2 regions of the Streptomyces sp. NPDC005423 genome follow, and region 2 is predicted to be linked to the other one. Evidence: riboswitches for the same ligand, from Rfam matches in the RefSeq annotation. Region 2 holds a riboswitch; the other holds the start of a gene.
What was found. A riboswitch is a leader RNA that binds a small molecule or an ion and turns the genes downstream of it on or off. The one in region 2 is predicted to bind glycine.
Positions count from the first base shown of each region.

Region 1 (8,236 bases), on a different contig from region 2:
ACCGCCGCGCCCGGTGACGTCGTCGCGCTGCTCGGCCCCAACGGCGCGGGCAAGACCACCGCGCTGCGCGCCCTCGCGGGCCTCACCGAACTGACGGAGGGTCACCTACGTCTGGACGGCGCTTCGTTGGAGCGTACGCCGCCGGAGTCGCGGCCGGTCGGTGTGGTCTTCCAGGACTATCTGCTCTTCCCGCACCTGTCCGCGCTCGACAACGTCGCCTTCGGGCCGCGCTGCCACGGCGCGAGCAAGGCGGAGGCGCGGGCCCTGGCCGCCGAGTGGCTGGACCGGATGGATCTCACCGCCCACGCCGGCACCCGGCCCCGCGGCCTCTCCGGCGGGCAGGCCCAGCGGGTCGCCGTCGCCCGCGCGCTGGCCACCCGCCCCCGGCTGCTCCTCCTGGACGAGCCGCTCGCGGCCCTGGACGCACGCACCCGCCTCGATGTGCGCGGCCAACTCCGGCGCCATCTGGCCGAGTTCGAGGCCGTCGCCGTCCTGGTCACCCATGATCCGCTGGACGCCATGGTGCTCGCCGACCGGCTGGTGGTGATCGAGGGGGGCCGGGTCGTGCAGGAGGGCTCCCCGGCGGACATCGCCCGTCACCCCCGTACCGACTACATCGCCCGGCTCGTGGGCCTCAACCTCTACCGGGGGCACTCCGACGGCCACGCGGTCGCCCTGGACGCCGGGCCGGCGATCACCACCACCGACGTCCTCTCCGGCCCGGTCTTCGTCGCGTTCCCGCCGAGCGCGGTCACCCTGTTCCGGGAGCGCCCCGCAGGCACCAGCGCCCGTAACCTCTGGCGGTGCGAGGTGGCCGGGCTGGAGACCTACGGCGACCAGATCCGCGCCGACCTGCGCGGCGAACTCCCGCTCGCCGCCGACCTGACCACCGTCGCCGCGGCCGAACTCGACCTGCACCCCGGCGCACCGGTCTGGGCGACCGTCAAGGCAACGCAGACCCACGCGTACCCCGCATAGCCCTCCCGGCCCCCTACGGTGGCGCCCATGACCCTGAGCATCCGCAACCAGCTCCCCGGCACCGTCACCACCGTCACTCCGGGCGAGGTGATGGCCACCGTGGCAGTCCGCCTCACCGGTGGCCGGACCCTCACCGCCGCGATCACCCTGGAGGCGGTGACCGAACTCGGACTCGCCCCGGGCTCCGCCGTCCGCGCCCTGGTCAAGTCGACCGAGGTCGCGCTCGCCACCCGGCCGGTCGAGGGCCTGTCGATCCGCAACCAGCTGCCCGGCACGGTCACCGACGTCACCACCGGGGGCGCGATGGCCTCGGTCAAGCTCTCCGTGGACGGCGGTGTGCTGACCGCGGCCGTCACCCGGGAAGCCGTCGACGATCTCGCCCTGAGGGCCGGCTCCCCCGCCGTCGCCCTGATCAAGGCGACCGAGGTCTCCCTGGCGACGGCCTGACAGCCGTAGGGGCTCCCCGCCAGGCGCGGCGGGGAGCCCCTACGGTACGGACGGTCCTCAGTCCTCGTAGGCGTCCAGCGGCGGGCAGGAGCAGACCAGGTTCCGGTCGCCGAAGGCCTGGTCGATCCGGCGCACCGGCGGCCAGTACTTGTCGGCGGCCGAGACCCCGGCCGGGAAGACGGCCTCCTCGCGGTCGTAGGCGTGCGCCCACTCGCCGCCGAGCGCGCCCGCGGTGTGCGGGGCGTTGCGCAGCGGGTTGTCCTCGGCGGGCCACTCGCCGGCTCCGACCTTCTCGATCTCGCCGCGGATCGCGATCATCGCCTCGCAGAACCGGTCCAGCTCGATCAGGTCCTCGGACTCGGTCGGCTCGATCATCAGCGTCCCGGCCACCGGGAACGACATCGTCGGCGCGTGGAAGCCGTAGTCGATGAGCCGCTTGGCCACGTCGTCCACGCTGACGCCGGTCGCCTTGGTCAGCGGGCGCAGATCGATGATGCACTCGTGCGCGACGAGGCCGCCGGGGCCGGTGTAGAGCACCGGGTAGTGCGGCTCCAGCCGCTTGGCGATGTAGTTGGCGGAGAGCACGGCCACCTGCGTGGCCCGCTTGAGCCCCTCGCCGCCCATCAGGCGGACGTACGCCCACGAGATCGGCAGGATGCCCGCCGAGCCCCACGGCGCGGCCGAGACCGGCCCGACCCCGGTCTCCGGACCGGCGGCCGGCTGGAGCGGGTGGTTGGGCAGATACGGCGCCAGGTGCGCGCGCACCCCGACGGGACCGACGCCCGGACCGCCCCCGCCGTGCGGGATGCAGAACGTCTTGTGCAAGTTCAGGTGCGAGACGTCACCGCCGAAGTGGCCCGGCTTGGCGAGCCCCACCAGGGCGTTGAGGTTGGCGCCGTCGACGTAGACCTGCCCGCCGGCGTCGTGCACCTGCGCGCAGATGTCGGCGACGTGCTCCTCGAACACCCCGTGCGTGGACGGGTAGGTGATCATCAGGACGGAGAGTTCGTCGCGGTACTGCTCGATCTTGGCCCGCAGGTCCTCTATGTCGATCTCGCCGTCCCCGGCGGTCTTCACGACGACGACCTTCATGCCGGCCATCACGGCGCTCGCCGCGTTGGTGCCGTGCGCGGAGGACGGGATGAGACAGACCGTGCGCCGCTCGTCCCCGTTGGCGCGGTGGTACCCGCGTACGGCGAGCAGCCCGGCCAGCTCGCCCTGCGAACCGGCGTTGGGCTGCAACGACACCTTGTCGTAGCCCGTGACCTCGGCGAGCCCCTCCTCCAGTTCACGGATGAGCGTGAGGTACCCCCGCGCCTGCTCAGCGGGGGCGAAGGGGTGCAGGCCGCCGAACTCGGGCCAGGTGACCGGCTCCATCTCCGTCGTCGCGTTGAGCTTCATGGTGCAGGAGCCGAGCGGGATCATGCCCCGGTCGAGCGCGTAGTCGCGGTCGGCGAGCCGGCGCAGGTACCGCAGCATCGCGGTCTCGGAGCGGTACTGACGGAAGACCGGGTGCGTCAGGTACTCGTCGGTCCGCAGCAGCGCCTCCGGCAGCGTGTCCCTGGCCCTCGCGTCGAGCGCCTCGATGTCGCCCTCGACCCCGAACGCGGCCCAGACGGCGGCCAGTTGGGCCCGCGTGGTGGTCTCGTCGCACGCGAGGGAGAGGTGGTCGGCGTCGACGAGGTGCACATTGACCCCGCGTTCCCGCGCGGCGGCGGCGACCGGGGCGGCCCGGCCCGGCACCCGTACGGTCAGCGTGTCGAAGTAGGCACCGTGCACGACCTCGACGCCCCCGGCCGTCAGTCCGGCGGCGAGGACCGTGGCGTAGCGGTGGGTGCGGCGCGCGATGCCCCGCAGGCCCTCGGGCCCGTGGTAGACGGCGTACATACCGGCCATGACGGCGAGCAGCACCTGCGCGGTACAGATGTTGCTGGTGGCCTTCTCCCGGCGGATGTGCTGCTCCCGCGTCTGGAGGGCGAGCCGGTAGGCCCTGTTCCCGTCCGCGTCGACGGAGACGCCCACGAGCCGCCCGGGCAGGCTGCGCGCGAACTTCTCGCGTACGGCCATGTAGCCGGCGTGCGGGCCGCCGAAGCCCATCGGCACACCGAAGCGCTGGGTGGTGCCGACCGCGATGTCCGCGCCCAGCTCGCCCGGCGACTTCAGCAGGGTCAGCGCCAGCAGGTCGGCGCAGACCGTGACGAGCGCGCCGAGAGCGTGCGCCTGCTCGACGAGCGGCGCGAAGTCCCGTACGGCACCGGAGGCGCCCGGGTACTGCACCAGCACGCCGTTGATCTCCCGCTCGGCGATCTCGGCCGGGATGCCCTCGCTGAGGTCGGCGACGACGATCTCGACACCGGCCGGCTCGGCGCGGGTCCGGATCACCGCGATGGTCTGCGGCAGCGCGTCCGCGTCGACCAGGAAGAGACCCTTCTTGTTCCTGCCCATACGCCGGGAGAGCGCCACGGCCTCGGCGGCGGCCGTGCCCTCGTCGAGCAGGGAGGCGCCGGAGGTCGGCAGACCGGTCAGATCGGCGACCATCGTCTGGAAGTTCAGCAGCGCTTCGAGCCGGCCCTGGGAGATCTCCGGCTGGTACGGCGTGTAGGCGGTGTACCAGGCCGGGTTCTCCATCACGTTGCGCAGGATGACGGGCGGGGTGAAGGTCCCGTAGTAACCGAGCCCGATCATCGAGTCGAGCACCTGGTTGCGGTCGGCCAGCGAGCGCAGTTCGGCCAGTACCTCGGCCTCGGTGCGGGCGCCCGGCAGCTCCAGGGCGTCGGCGTTCCTGATCACGGCCGGGACGGCGGCGGCCGTGAGTTCGTCGAGCGAGCCGTATCCGACCTGCGCGAGCATCTTGGCCCGCGCCTCCTGGTCGGGCCCGATGTGACGCTGCTCGAAGGGGATGCCCTGTTCGAGCTCGGAGAGCGGAGTGCGAGGGACGGTCATTACGGAGGCCTCCTGGTCAGACACGACCTTCGAGGGGCACCACGGCACGGGTACCCGGACGGCCTCCCCCTCTGTCATCTCGACCTGAGAGCTTCACCAGGCGGCCCGTGAGCCACCGGTTTTCACCGTCGGTGAGAGCGGAGGCCGTCGGCACCCGCCCTGCTTTCCAGAGTGACCTCGCCCGTGCGGTACGTGAGCCTGAGAGATTCCGGGGAGGATTTGCTCCTTCGGCGCCTCCAGTGGTTCCCGGAGGACTCTCCCGCGCGGGGTCAGCAGCCGTTCGCCAGCCTACCAGCGAGCCACCGCACAGACCTTCGAGTGGCCACCTGCCCGAATGTACTCTTTTGTAGTGCTTACGGATGAGTTGCGACCAAGAGGAGGGCCCGTGCAGACCGACATCGATCCGCGCAACCTGATCGGCCGCAAGGCGTTCGACCGCACCGGCGCCAAGATCGGCACCGTTGACGAGGTCTATCTCGACGACGCGACCGGCGTACCGGAGTGGGCGGCCATACGGACCGGCCTGTTCTCGCGGGACGCCTTCGTGCCGCTGGAGCCCAGCGAACTGATCGACGGCGCCCTGCACATCCCCTTCGAGCGCTCCCTCATCAAGGACGCCCCCGACTTCGGCGTCGGCCGCCACCTCTCCCCGGAACAGGAACTCCAGCTCTACCACCACTACGGGCTCGACGTGTCGGCCCCGCCCCCGCTGCCGGACCGCGACTTCGGCAGGCTGGCGGGCTCGGACGAGTCCTGAAACGGTGGGAGCGGCGGGAGCGGTGAACCAGGGGGCGGGCCGCCGGGTCTTCGCGGTGCCTTCGGCGCCGGCGGCTCCGCCAGGGGCACCAGCGGCAACGGCTCGACCGGCTCCAGGAGAGGGTCGTCGGTCCGGAACGTCCGTACCCGCCCGGGCGCCGAGTCGGGCGTCTCGAAGCGGACGGTGACCCGCCCCACCCCGCTGCCCTGCACCCAGCCGTGCCCGTGCTCAGCGTGCCGCACATCGTGCCCGGCGGGCCAGCGCCGCTCGACGGGCGCGGCCCCCTCCGCGGCGGACTCCTCCGCCCGCCGCTCCGCGGGCAGATCGACCGGCACCCCCGCCGCCTGCGCGAACAGGTCCTCCTGCGTGTAGTCGGCGAGCCCGGAGACCCCGACCCCGAGCAGTCGCACCCCGCCCGTCGTGTCCACGGAGTCCAGCAGCCGGGCCGCCGCCTCGCGCACCACGCCCGGATCGTCCGTGGGCCCGCGCAGCGTCTCGGACCGGGTCAGCGTGGAGAAGTCGTACCTGCGCACCTTGAGCACGATGGTCCGCCCCGACAGCCCCGCCGCGCGCAGCCGCCGTACGCAGCGGTCGGCCAGCCGCTGCACTTCCAGGCCGACCCGGACCCGGTCGTGGATGTCCACGTCGTAGGTGTCCTCCACGGACACCGACTTCGTCTCCCGCTCGGACACCACGGGCCGCTCGTCGTGCGCCAGCGCCATCGCGTACAGCGCGTGCCCGTGCGCCTTGCCCACCAGCCGCACCAACTCGTCCTCGCCGGCCTCGGCGATCTCGTCGACCGTGAGGATCCCGGCGCGCCGCAGGTGGTCACCGGTCGCCGGGCCGACCCCGGGCAGCGTGCGCACCGACATCGGGCCGAGCAGGGCGCGCTCGGTCCCGGGCTCGATCATCACCAGGCCGTCGGGCTTGGCCTGCTCCGAGGCGATCTTGGCGAGCATCTTGGAGGCGGCCAGCCCCACCGAGCCCGTGAGCCCCGTGACCGCCCGTATGTCCTCGCGCAGCCGTGCGCCGGTCAGCTGCGCCGACCCGGCGTCCCAGGCCACTCCCCCGGCCTCCAGATCGACGAACGCCTCGTCCAGGCTCAAGGGTTCCACCAGCGGCGACATCGCCCGCAGCAACGCCATGACTTGCTCGCTGATGGCCCGGTAGAACTCGAAGCGCGGCACCAGGTACGCGGCGTTCGGAGCGAGCCGGCGCGCCTGGGCCATGGGCATCGCCGAGTGCACTCCGAAGACACGCGCCTCGTAGGAGCAGGTCGCGACCACCCCGCGCGGCCCGAGCCCGCCCACGACGACGGCCTTCCCGCGCAGGCTCGGCTTGGACGCCTGCTCCGCCGAGGCGAAGAAGGCATCCATGTCGAGATGCAGGATCGTGGGCGCGGTTCTCACCACACCGATGCTGCCCTACGCCACTGACAATGCCCTCTCGAGCAGCCCCGGGAGGCTCAGACCGCGCGGTTGCGCCGCCGCGCCAGTTCGTCGGCGGGGTTGGGCCCGACGAGTGTCTCGCCGGTGTCGACGCGCTCCCCGTGCAGCTGCGAGAGCGCGCTCTCCACGTCTCGCCACACCACGCCCACGGCGATCCCGAAGATACCCTGGCCGCCCTGGAGCAGCGCGTGGACCTCGTCGGGCGAGGTGCACTCGTAGACCGTGGCACCGTCGCTCATCAGCGTCATGCGCTCCAGATCACGGAAACCGCACTCCCGCAGATGCAGGACGGCGGTGCGGATGTTCTGCAACGACACCCCGGTGTCCAGGAACCGCTTGACGATCTTCAGGACGACGACGTCCCGGAAGCTGTAGAGCCGCTGCGTCCCCGACCCGTGGGCGGGCCGCACGCTGGGCTCGACGAGCCCGGTGCGGGCCCAGTAGTCGAGTTGCCGATAGGTGATGCCGGCGGCCGCACAGGCCGTGGGCCCCCGGTAGCCGATCTGCTCGGACGCCATGGACGTCGCCCCTCCGCTGCTCGGCACGGCAGTGGGTCGATGCGGAACGTGATCAGCCGCACTGCCGTGAAGCGGGTACGGGCCACTGTCCCCGAAACTGCGCTCCGGGGCACCCCCAGCCGTACCGTCGCCGCTGCTTCTCACGCCGACCTCCGTCCTTGACCTGCCTTCTCGACGGTAGGCAGTCACCAGGGGTGCGTCAACGATCGCCACACTCGGCACGCCGAGTGATAATCACCCAAGGAGTGGTTTCCCGTGTCCCACCGCGGGGAAAGGCTAGCCGAATGCGCTCCGGACGGGCCGCAGGACGCTCTCACTCGCCGCGGGCAAATGCTGGCATTCCCGTCGCCCCCGGACACAGCAGAGCCGTCGAGGACCGGGCGTCCACACGGAACGCCTCGGTCATCGACGGCCGGTTCACTGACTGTTGGTCCCGAAGTCCTCGGGCGAGATCTGGTCGAGGAACTCGCGGAACTTCTCCACCTCGTCCTCCTGCTCGTCCGGAATCGCGATCCCCGCGTCGTCGAGCACACCGTCACTGCCGTAGATCGGCGTTCCGGTGCGCAGGGCCAGCGCTATGGCGTCGGACGGGCGGGCGCTCACCTCGACGCCGCTGGCGAAGACCAGCTCCGCGTAGAAGACGCCCTCACGCAGATCCGTGATGCGCACTTCGGTCAGTTCCTGGCCGACGGCTTCCAGCACGTCCTTGAACAGGTCATGGGTCAGCGGTCGTGCGGGGGCCATGCCCTGCTGGGCGAAGGCGATGGCCGTCGCCTCCCCGGGCCCGATCCAGATGGGGAGGTAGCGGTCGCCTCCCACTTCACGCAGGAGCACGATCGGTTGGTTGGAGGGCATTTCGACCCGGACACCTACGACATCGAGCTCGTTCACACAGCAACCCTAGGCCGTGCCCGGGACGTTTGGGTAGTCGGGCCCGCAACGGGCGGCCGATCGGAGGCCGCCGAGCCGCCCGGCTCAGGGCAGCCGCACACCGAGCGCGGTCTGCACCAGGGCCGCGTGCAGCCTCACCGTGAGCCCGGCCAGCTCCTTCGTACGAGCCTCGGCGTGCGTCCTGGTCTGCGGATTGCGGTGACGCTTCAGCGGAGCCACCACCTGGTCGACGAGCCCCGCCTCACGGTCGGCCG
Region 1 covers NZ_JBEXET010000026.1:7,167-15,402, reverse strand. Annotated here, with positions in the region: gene ABZT12_RS24920 (ABC transporter ATP-binding protein) at 1-978, shown strand, start outside; gene ABZT12_RS24915 (TOBE domain-containing protein) at 1,006-1,425, shown strand; gene gcvP (aminomethyl-transferring glycine dehydrogenase) at 1,483-4,368, opposite strand; glycine riboswitch at 4,545-4,640, opposite strand; gene ABZT12_RS24905 (PRC-barrel domain-containing protein) at 4,754-5,125, shown strand; gene ABZT12_RS24900 (DNA polymerase IV) at 5,047-6,534, opposite strand; gene ABZT12_RS24895 (MerR family transcriptional regulator) at 6,591-7,235, opposite strand; gene ABZT12_RS24890 (bifunctional nuclease family protein) at 7,509-7,982, opposite strand; gene ABZT12_RS24885 (MerR family transcriptional regulator) at 8,067-8,236, opposite strand, start outside.
Region 1: another riboswitch for glycine. It lies ahead of gcvP (aminomethyl-transferring glycine dehydrogenase); the one in region 2 lies ahead of gcvT (glycine cleavage system aminomethyltransferase GcvT).

Region 2 (8,236 bases):
GGTCGAGAGCGTCGCGGAGACCGTCACCCAGCAGGTTGAACGCCAGGACGGTCACGAAGATGGCGAGGCCAGGAACGATCATGTACGCGGGGTCGACCTCGTAGTAGGTGACCGCGTCACGCAACATGCCGCCCCACGATGCCTGCGGGGGCTGGATGCCGACCCCGAGGAAGCTGAGGGAGGCCTCGAAGAGGATGTTGGTCGGGATGAGCAGCGTCGAGTAGACGATGATCGGGCCGACCAGGTTGGGCAGCAGCTCCCGGAAGAGGATGTACGGGCCCCTGGCGCCCATGCCCCGGGAGGCGTCCACGAACTCCCGCTCGCGCAGGGCGAGCGTCTGGCCGCGGACGATCCGGCCCAGGTAGGGCCAGTTGAAGAAGCCGATGACGAAGATCAGCACGCTCAGGTGCAGCGGCAGCCCGTTGAGGCCGAAGGCACCGCCCTGGAGCGTGGCCGAGATCGCGATGGCGAAGAGCAGCAGGGGGAAGGCGAGGAAGGTGTCCATCAGGCGGCTGATCACCGAGTCGACCCGGCCGCCGTAGTAGCCCGCCACGACGCCCAGGATCGTGCCGATCACGTTCGACAGGACGGTGGCGCCGAAGGCGACGACCAGCGACACCCAGGAGCCCTCCAGGATGCGGGAGGCGACGTCCCGGCCGAACTGCGGGTCCACACCCAGCGGGTGGCTCCAGCTCATGCCGCCCCAACCGCCGTTCGGCAGCGAGGTGTTGGCGTCGATCAGGTTCTGGTGGAAGGCGTCGGGGTCGAGACCCAGCATCGCCTGGATGGGCCGGGAGAGCGCGGCGACCACGATCAGCAGGACGACGATCACGCCGCCCGCGACGGCGACTCTGTCCTTCTTGAAACGGGACCAGGCGATCTGCCCAAGGGAACGGCCCTCGATCTGCCCCTTATCGGCGCCGGCCAGCACAGCCTCTGGCTGCGCCCCGGCTTCCGCCCCGGTGGTCTCGATCGGTGCGGTCACTGTGACCCGACCCCTCTCGCCGGTGGTGACCGGCCTACGCCTGCCGCGGATCAGCGGCTTTGTCGACTTGCATGCAGATACGGAGTCGTCGACCCCGGGTCTGAGTCGCGAGTCTTCAGCGTGGCCGCGATCACCCGCCAGGCCTGACGGCGAAAGTATGCGCAACCGTGATGCTTAAAAAAGGATTCCGTTATCCGAACAGTGGGTAACGGCCCCCGGACGCGGGACAGTTGGGGCAGAACGACGATTCGGCGCCTTCCGGGGCACTTCACCGCTGTCTACGCGCGAAGAAATGTGTCGTAGACGTAAAAAGTGCGGAGAAGCGGGGAAGGGGCTCGGGAGTCAGTATCCACCACGCGCGGGGGGGTAGCCGTACCCGCCCGTCTGGACGGGGGCCGGGTGGACCTCACGGTCGTAGAACGGGCGGGCGTTCGCCCGCAGCCAGAGGGCGACCGGGTCGTACTCGTCGGACATCGCCACGGTCGACACCGGCAGCCCCTCGGGCACCGCGCCGATCGACTGCTGCATCATCGCGCGCACCGAGTCCACGGCGGCCGGACGGGTGTCGTAGACATCGAGGCCGATGGCGAGATACGGCGCTCCGAGCGCGGGCTGCACCCAGGCCCGGCGCAGGGCGCGGACCGCCGGGGTGCGGTGGGCGTTCTGGGTGAGCAGGGCGTAGAACTGCGGGATCTCGATGGCCGGTTCGGAGAGGCTGAGGGGCCCCGCGGGCTGGCGCTCCAGGCCGGTGGCGATCCGGCGCAGATCCAGCCACGGGATGCCGACTCCGCCGCCGGGGGCGTGCGGGTTGAGCCAGAGGCCGAAGTGGTCGGGATAGAGGGTGCGGGCCACGTCGACCCCGTCGACCACCTCGTAGGAGCGGTTCCAGCCGCTGGCGGAGAGCTCCTGCGCGGAGGTGACGCACGGCGCGTAGCCGTACCCCTCCACCTCCATGTTTCCGTACTGGGCATCGGGGGAGCCGGCCTGGCCGTGCCACAGGAGCATCCATACCTGGCCGGAATTGGGGGTGGCGAGCGCGCGCAGGAGTGCCTCGTAGGCGTCGTAGCGCCCGGGCGTCACCTGGCGCAGCATGTGCTCGACCTGCCCGGCCGCGGTGCCGCTGGCGCTCACCTGTACCGTCCCTCTGTTGTGACCCTTGGATGTGTAACAGCTTAGGCGGTGCCGGGTGTTGGCCGTCGGGAGCCGGGGCTCGCGGCGATCTTCGGGCGCGGGACACAGCCGTCCGCCGTGCCGTCTCCCGCCTCCCCGCCGCCTTTCCTACTGGCCGTACTGGTAGAAGGGCCGGACCTGCGCCCGCATCCAGTCCCCCACCGGATCCTGCGCCACGTCCAGCAGGACCAGGTTGACCGGCCACGGCACCGCCACCCGGTTCAGGGCCCTGGCCAGGGCGTCCATCGGGGCCGCCCTCAAGTCACCCTCCCAGGTGGCGAGTTCGACACCGACGAACATGACGGGCTCGGCCGTCTCGATCGCGGCGAGGCAGCGGCGGGCCGTGCGGACCACGCCGGTGCCGGCGAACTCGGCGGAGGCGGCGGCGAGGAAGTCGACCGGATCGTCCTGCCAGTCGGGCTCGAAGAGCCGGACCCGACCGCCGCTCGTGGGGCCGTCGAGCGCGGTACGGCCCGTCCGGCACAGTTCGGCGACGGCCGGCGGCGGGAGGGGCACGCCGACCACGCCGTCGGGGTTGAGCGCGATGCCCACCTGCGGGGGCAGCCCGCGGGCGAACTCCACCGCGGGCGCGATGGTGTACGACATGTGGCCCCCCGCGACCTGGCGGAACTGCTCCTCGGAGCTGAAGACCGGGACGTAGGCCTGGCCGTCGATGTCGAGGGTGGGCAGATCGAGGGGGCCGCTGTGCGGGCCGCCGCCGCCCGGCAACGGCACCCAGACGAAGCTGCGGCCGAGCACCTCGATGATCCGGCCGCCGGCCGAGGGGATACCGAGAGACGCCGAGAGCACCTCTTCCAGTTCGTTGCCCGGCCATCCGCCGTGCGGATGCGGGTGAGGTTGCGCCTGTCCGGGGAAGTCCGCCGGGAAGTCCATCTTCCTACCGCCTGCTGTAAACCTGCTGTGGCTGAAAAGGCTATCGGGTGCCGCGCCGGCGCACCCGTCCGCTCACCGCGCGAAGTCGATCCGGCGCAGCACGTCCGCCGCGTCCCGGTCGAGCAGCACCGCCGAACCGCACCCCTGGGGCAGTGTGCCTCGCTCCACGGCACGCAGCAGTCGGCCGGCCGCCCCGCGGTGGCGCAGGAACGCGTACCGCGAGACCACACGGCCCCGCTCGCGCTGGCCGCGCAGGGCCGTGACCGGGGCGACGTCGAGGAAGACCAGGTGCAGGGTGCCGCCCCGGCGGCGGGCCGCGCGGCCCAGCCAGCCTCGTACCCAGCGCTGGGTACCGCAGTCGTGCACGACGACCCCGGCCCCGGAGCGCAGGGCGCGGGCGAGACCGGCGTAGTGCGCGAGGCGCACCAAGGGGCGGTAAAGGGCGTACGGCAGGGAACGGGGTGCGCGGGCGTCCCAGCGGTCGCGCGTGTCCTGGGAGTCGACGCGCGGCCCGGCGACCGCGCGCCGCATCAGGGTCGACTTGCCGCTGCCGGGCAGACCGGTGATCACGACCAGGTCGCGGGAGCCGAAGAGCAGCCCGTGCGGGCTGCGTCCGCCGCGCTCGCGCAGGTCGCGGACGACGGGGGCCGGGCGGTCCCGGCTCACCTCCCCGGCCGCGGCGGCTTGCTGCTCGGGCAGCGCGAGTGCCGAGCAAGTGGCGTATGCCGAGGGCCTGTTCACCGTGATCGTCCTCCCCTTGGGTGCGGAGTTCCCCGTCCCCGTCGAGTGTAAAGAGAAGGTAATGCGCGATGTCTCGTGTTTTCGTACCCGAACCGCCACGGGCCGGTCACGGACGCGGGCCTGCCGCGCCCGGACGAGGCGTGCGATGATGTGCCCGCCAACTGCATACCGGCCGCTTGAATCCGCGCGGGAGAGTCCCCAGCCACGTCCTGGTGGGGCGCCGAAGGAGCAAGTCCCTCCCTTGAATCTCTCAGGCCCCGTTACCGCGCGGGCGAGGCACATCTGAAAAGCGGGCCGCTCTCCAGCGGCTCCACCCAAGGTGCAAGTCGTGTCCACCGCCCTGCGCGGTCACGACGAACCTCTCAGGTTCCGATGACAGATGGGGAGGAACGACCTCGCCGTCATGCCCTGGGAGCCACACCGATGAGCAGTAACGCACCCCGTCTCACCGCGCTCGACGCCGTACACCGCGCGCTCGGCGCCACCATGACCGACTTCGCCGGCTGGGACATGCCCCTGCGCTACGGCTCCGAGCGCGACGAGCACCTCGCCGTCCGCACGAAAGCCGGCCTCTTCGACCTCTCGCACATGGGCGAGATCACGGTCAGCGGCCCGCAGGCGGCGACACTCCTCGACTACGCCCTGGTGGGGAACATCTCCTCCGTCGGCGTCGGCCGCGCCCGCTACACCATGATCTGCCGGGCCGACGGCGGCATCCTGGACGACCTGATCGTCTACCGGCTCGCGGCGAGCGGGACCGCCGATGCCGCGTCCCCCGACACGGCGTCCCCCACCTACATGGTCGTCGCCAACGCATCCAACGCCCAGGTGGTCCTGGACGCGCTCACCGAGCGGGCCGCGGGCTTCGACGCCGTCGTCCGCGACGACCGTGACGCCTACGCGCTGCTCGCCGTGCAGGGCCCCGAGTCCGCCGGCATCCTCGGCTCGCTCACCGACGCCGGCCTCGACGGCCTGAAGTACTACGCGGGCCTGCCCGGCACGGTCGCCGGCGTCCCCGCGCTGATCGCGCGCACCGGCTACACCGGCGAGGACGGCTTCGAACTCTTCGTCGCGCCCGAGGACGCCGAGCGGCTGTGGCAGGCGCTGACCGAGGCGGGCGCCCCGGCCGGGCTGGTGCCCTGCGGTCTGTCCTGCCGGGACACGCTGCGCCTGGAGGCGGGCATGCCGCTGTACGGGCACGAGCTGTCGACCTCGCTGACCCCGTTCGACGCGGGGCTCGGCCGGGTGGTCAAGTTCGAGAAGGACGGTGACTTCGTGGGCCGCGAGGCGCTCACCGAGGCCGCCGAGCGCGCCCGGGAGACCCCGCCGCGCCTCCTGGTCGGCCTGATCGCCGAGGGCCGCCGGGTGCCGCGCGCCGGATACCCGGTCGTCGCCGGCGGCGAGGTGATCGGCGAGGTCACCTCCGGTGCCCCCTCCCCCACGCTGGGCAGACCCATCGCCATGGCCTACGTCGACGCCGCGCACGCGGTGCCGGGCACGACCGGTGTCGGCGTGGACATCCGGGGCAGTCACGAACCGTACGAGGTCGTGGCGCTGCCCTTCTACAAGCGCCAGAAGTGACACCGTTCCGACGGCAGACCGCGTGACGTCGGGCACATCACCCCTGCCCACCCGCGGTTTCCCCGCTCCACCGTCATCAGCACATCACCGCGTACAGGAGAATCCGAGCCATGAGCAACCCCCAGCAGCTGCGGTACAGCAAGGAGCACGAGTGGCTGTCGGACGCCGAGGACGGCGTCTCGACGGTCGGCATCACGGAGCACGCGGCCAACGCGCTCGGTGACGTCGTCTTCGTCCAGCTCCCGGAGGTCGGTGACACGGTGACCGCGGGCGAGTCCTGCGGCGAACTGGAGTCGACCAAGTCGGTGTCCGACCTGTACGCGCCGGTCACCGGCGAGATCGTCGCCACCAACGCCGACGTCGTGGACGACCCCTCGCTGGTCAACTCCGCCCCCTTCGAAGGCGGTTGGCTGTTCAAGGTACGGGTCACGGACGAGCCGGGCGACCTGCTCTCCGCCGACGAGTACACCGCCTTCGCCGGCTGAGGAGTCGTAGCCACATGTCCGTCATGAACACCCCCCTGCACGAGCTCGACCCGGACATCGCCGCCGCCGTCGACGCCGAGCTGCGCCGCCAGCAGTCCACGCTGGAGATGATCGCCTCGGAGAACTTCGCTCCGGTCGCGGTGATGGAGGCGCAGGGCTCGGTCCTCACCAACAAGTACGCCGAGGGCTACCCGGGCCGCCGCTACTACGGCGGCTGCGAGCACGTGGACGTCGCCGAGCAGATCGCCATCGACCGGGTCAAGGCGCTCTTCGGCGCCGAGTACGCGAACGTGCAGCCGCACTCGGGCGCCTCCGCCAACCAGGCCGCGCTCTTCGCGCTGGCCCAGCCCGGCGACACCATCCTCGGCCTGGACCTCGCGCACGGCGGCCACCTCACCCACGGGATGCGGCTGAACTTCTCCGGCAAGCAGTTCGACGTGGTCGCCTACCACGTGGACGGCGCCGGACTGGTCGACATGGCCGAGGTCGAGCGGCTCGCCAAGGAGCACCGGCCGAAGGTGATCATCGCGGGCTGGTCGGCGTATCCGCGGCAGCTGGACTTCGCCGAGTTCCGCCGGATCGCGGACGAGGTCGAGGCCCACCTCTGGGTGGACATGGCGCACTTCGCCGGCCTGGTCGCGGCCGGGCTGCACCCCAACCCGGTCGAGTACGCCGACGTGGTCACCTCCACCACCCACAAGACGCTGGGCGGCCCGCGCGGCGGGATCATCCTGGCCCGGAAGGAGTTCGCGAAGAAGCTCAACTCCTCCGTCTTCCCCGGCTTCCAGGGCGGTCCCCTGGAGCACGTGATCGCCGCCAAGGCCGTCTCCTTCAAGGTCGCCGCCTCGGAGGAGTTCAAGGAGCGCCAGCGGCGTACCGTGGAGGGGGCGCGGATCCTGGCCGAGCGGCTGGTGCGGGACGACGTGCAGGCCGTAGGGGTCGACGTCCTGTCCGGCGGAACGGACGTGCACCTGGTCCTGGTGGACCTGCGCGACTCCGCGCTGGACGGGAAGCAGGCCGAGGACCGGCTGCACGAGGTCGGCATCACGGTCAACCGGAACGCGATCCCGAATGACCCGCGACCGCCGATGGTGACCTCGGGGCTGCGGATCGGCACGCCGGCCCTCGCCACCCGCGGCTTCACCACCGAGGACTTCACCGAGGTCGCGGACATCATCGCCGAGACCCTCAAGCCGTCCTACGACGCCGACGCGCTGAAGGCCCGCGTGACCGCGCTGGCCGAGAAGCACCCGCTCTACCCCGGGCTGTAGCAGGCCCCCGGGGGCACCCGCAGCCCGAAGGCGCGCGGGTGCCCCGCCCTCGCCCCGCCCGTGCGGGCCCCGCACCACCCCGTTATGAGGAGTCACCGTGGCCGTCTCGGTCTTCGACCTGTTCTCGATCGGCATCGGCCCGTCCAGCTCCCACACGGTCGGCCCGATGCGGGCGGCCCGGATGTTCGCCCGCCGGCTGCGCAACGAGGAAGTGCTGGACTCCGTCGCGTCGGTACGGACCGAGCTGTACGGCTCCCTCGGCGCGACCGGGCACGGTCACGGCACGCCCAAGGCGGTGCTGCTCGGCCTGGAGGGCGAGTCGCCGCGCACGGTGGACGTGGAGAAGGCCGACGAACGGGTCGCGGCGATCCGGGATTCGGGGCGGCTGCGGCTGCTGGGCGAGCACGAGATCGCCTTCGACCACGATTCCGACCTGAAACTGCACCGCCGCAAGGCGCTGCCCTACCACGCCAACGGCATGACGCTGTGGGCGTACGACGCCTCGGGCACCGAGCTGACGTCGAAGACGTACTACTCGGTGGGCGGCGGCTTCGTCGTCGACGAGGACGCGGTGGGCGCCGACCGCATCAAGCTCGACGACACCGTCCTCAAGTACCCCTTCCGGACCGGCGACGAGCTGCTGCGGCTGACCGCCGAGACCGGTCTGTCCATCTCCGCGCTGATGCTGGAGAACGAGCGGGCCTGGCGCACCGAGGAGGAGATCCGGGCCGGGCTGCTGGAGATCTGGCGGGTCATGCGGGCCTGCGTCTCCCAGGGCATGTCCCGCGAGGGCATCCTGCCCGGCGGCCTGAAGGTACGCCGGCGCGCGGCCCACTCGGCACGCCAACTCCGGGCGGAGGGCGACGCGTTGGCGCACGCGATGGAGTGGATCACGCTCTACGCGATGGCCGTCAACGAGGAGAACGCGGCGGGCGGCCGGGTCGTCACCGCCCCCACGAACGGCGCCGCCGGCATCATCCCGGCCGTCCTCCACTACTACGTCAACTTCGTACCCGGCGCGGACGAGGAGGGCGTGGTCCGCTTCCTCCTGGCGGCCGGCGCCATCGGCATGCTCTTCAAGGAGAACGCCTCCATCTCCGGCGCCGAGG
Region 2 covers NZ_JBEXET010000047.1:32,513-40,748, forward strand. Annotated here, with positions in the region: gene ABZT12_RS33155 (ABC transporter permease) at 1-985, opposite strand, end outside; gene ABZT12_RS33160 (enhanced serine sensitivity protein SseB C-terminal domain-containing protein) at 1,328-2,116, opposite strand; gene ABZT12_RS33165 (enhanced serine sensitivity protein SseB) at 2,264-3,049, opposite strand; gene ABZT12_RS33170 (AAA family ATPase) at 3,122-3,796, opposite strand; glycine riboswitch at 3,968-4,066, shown strand; gene gcvT (glycine cleavage system aminomethyltransferase GcvT) at 4,214-5,371, shown strand; gene gcvH (glycine cleavage system protein GcvH) at 5,482-5,856, shown strand; gene glyA (serine hydroxymethyltransferase) at 5,871-7,127, shown strand; gene ABZT12_RS33190 (L-serine ammonia-lyase) at 7,225-8,236, shown strand, end outside.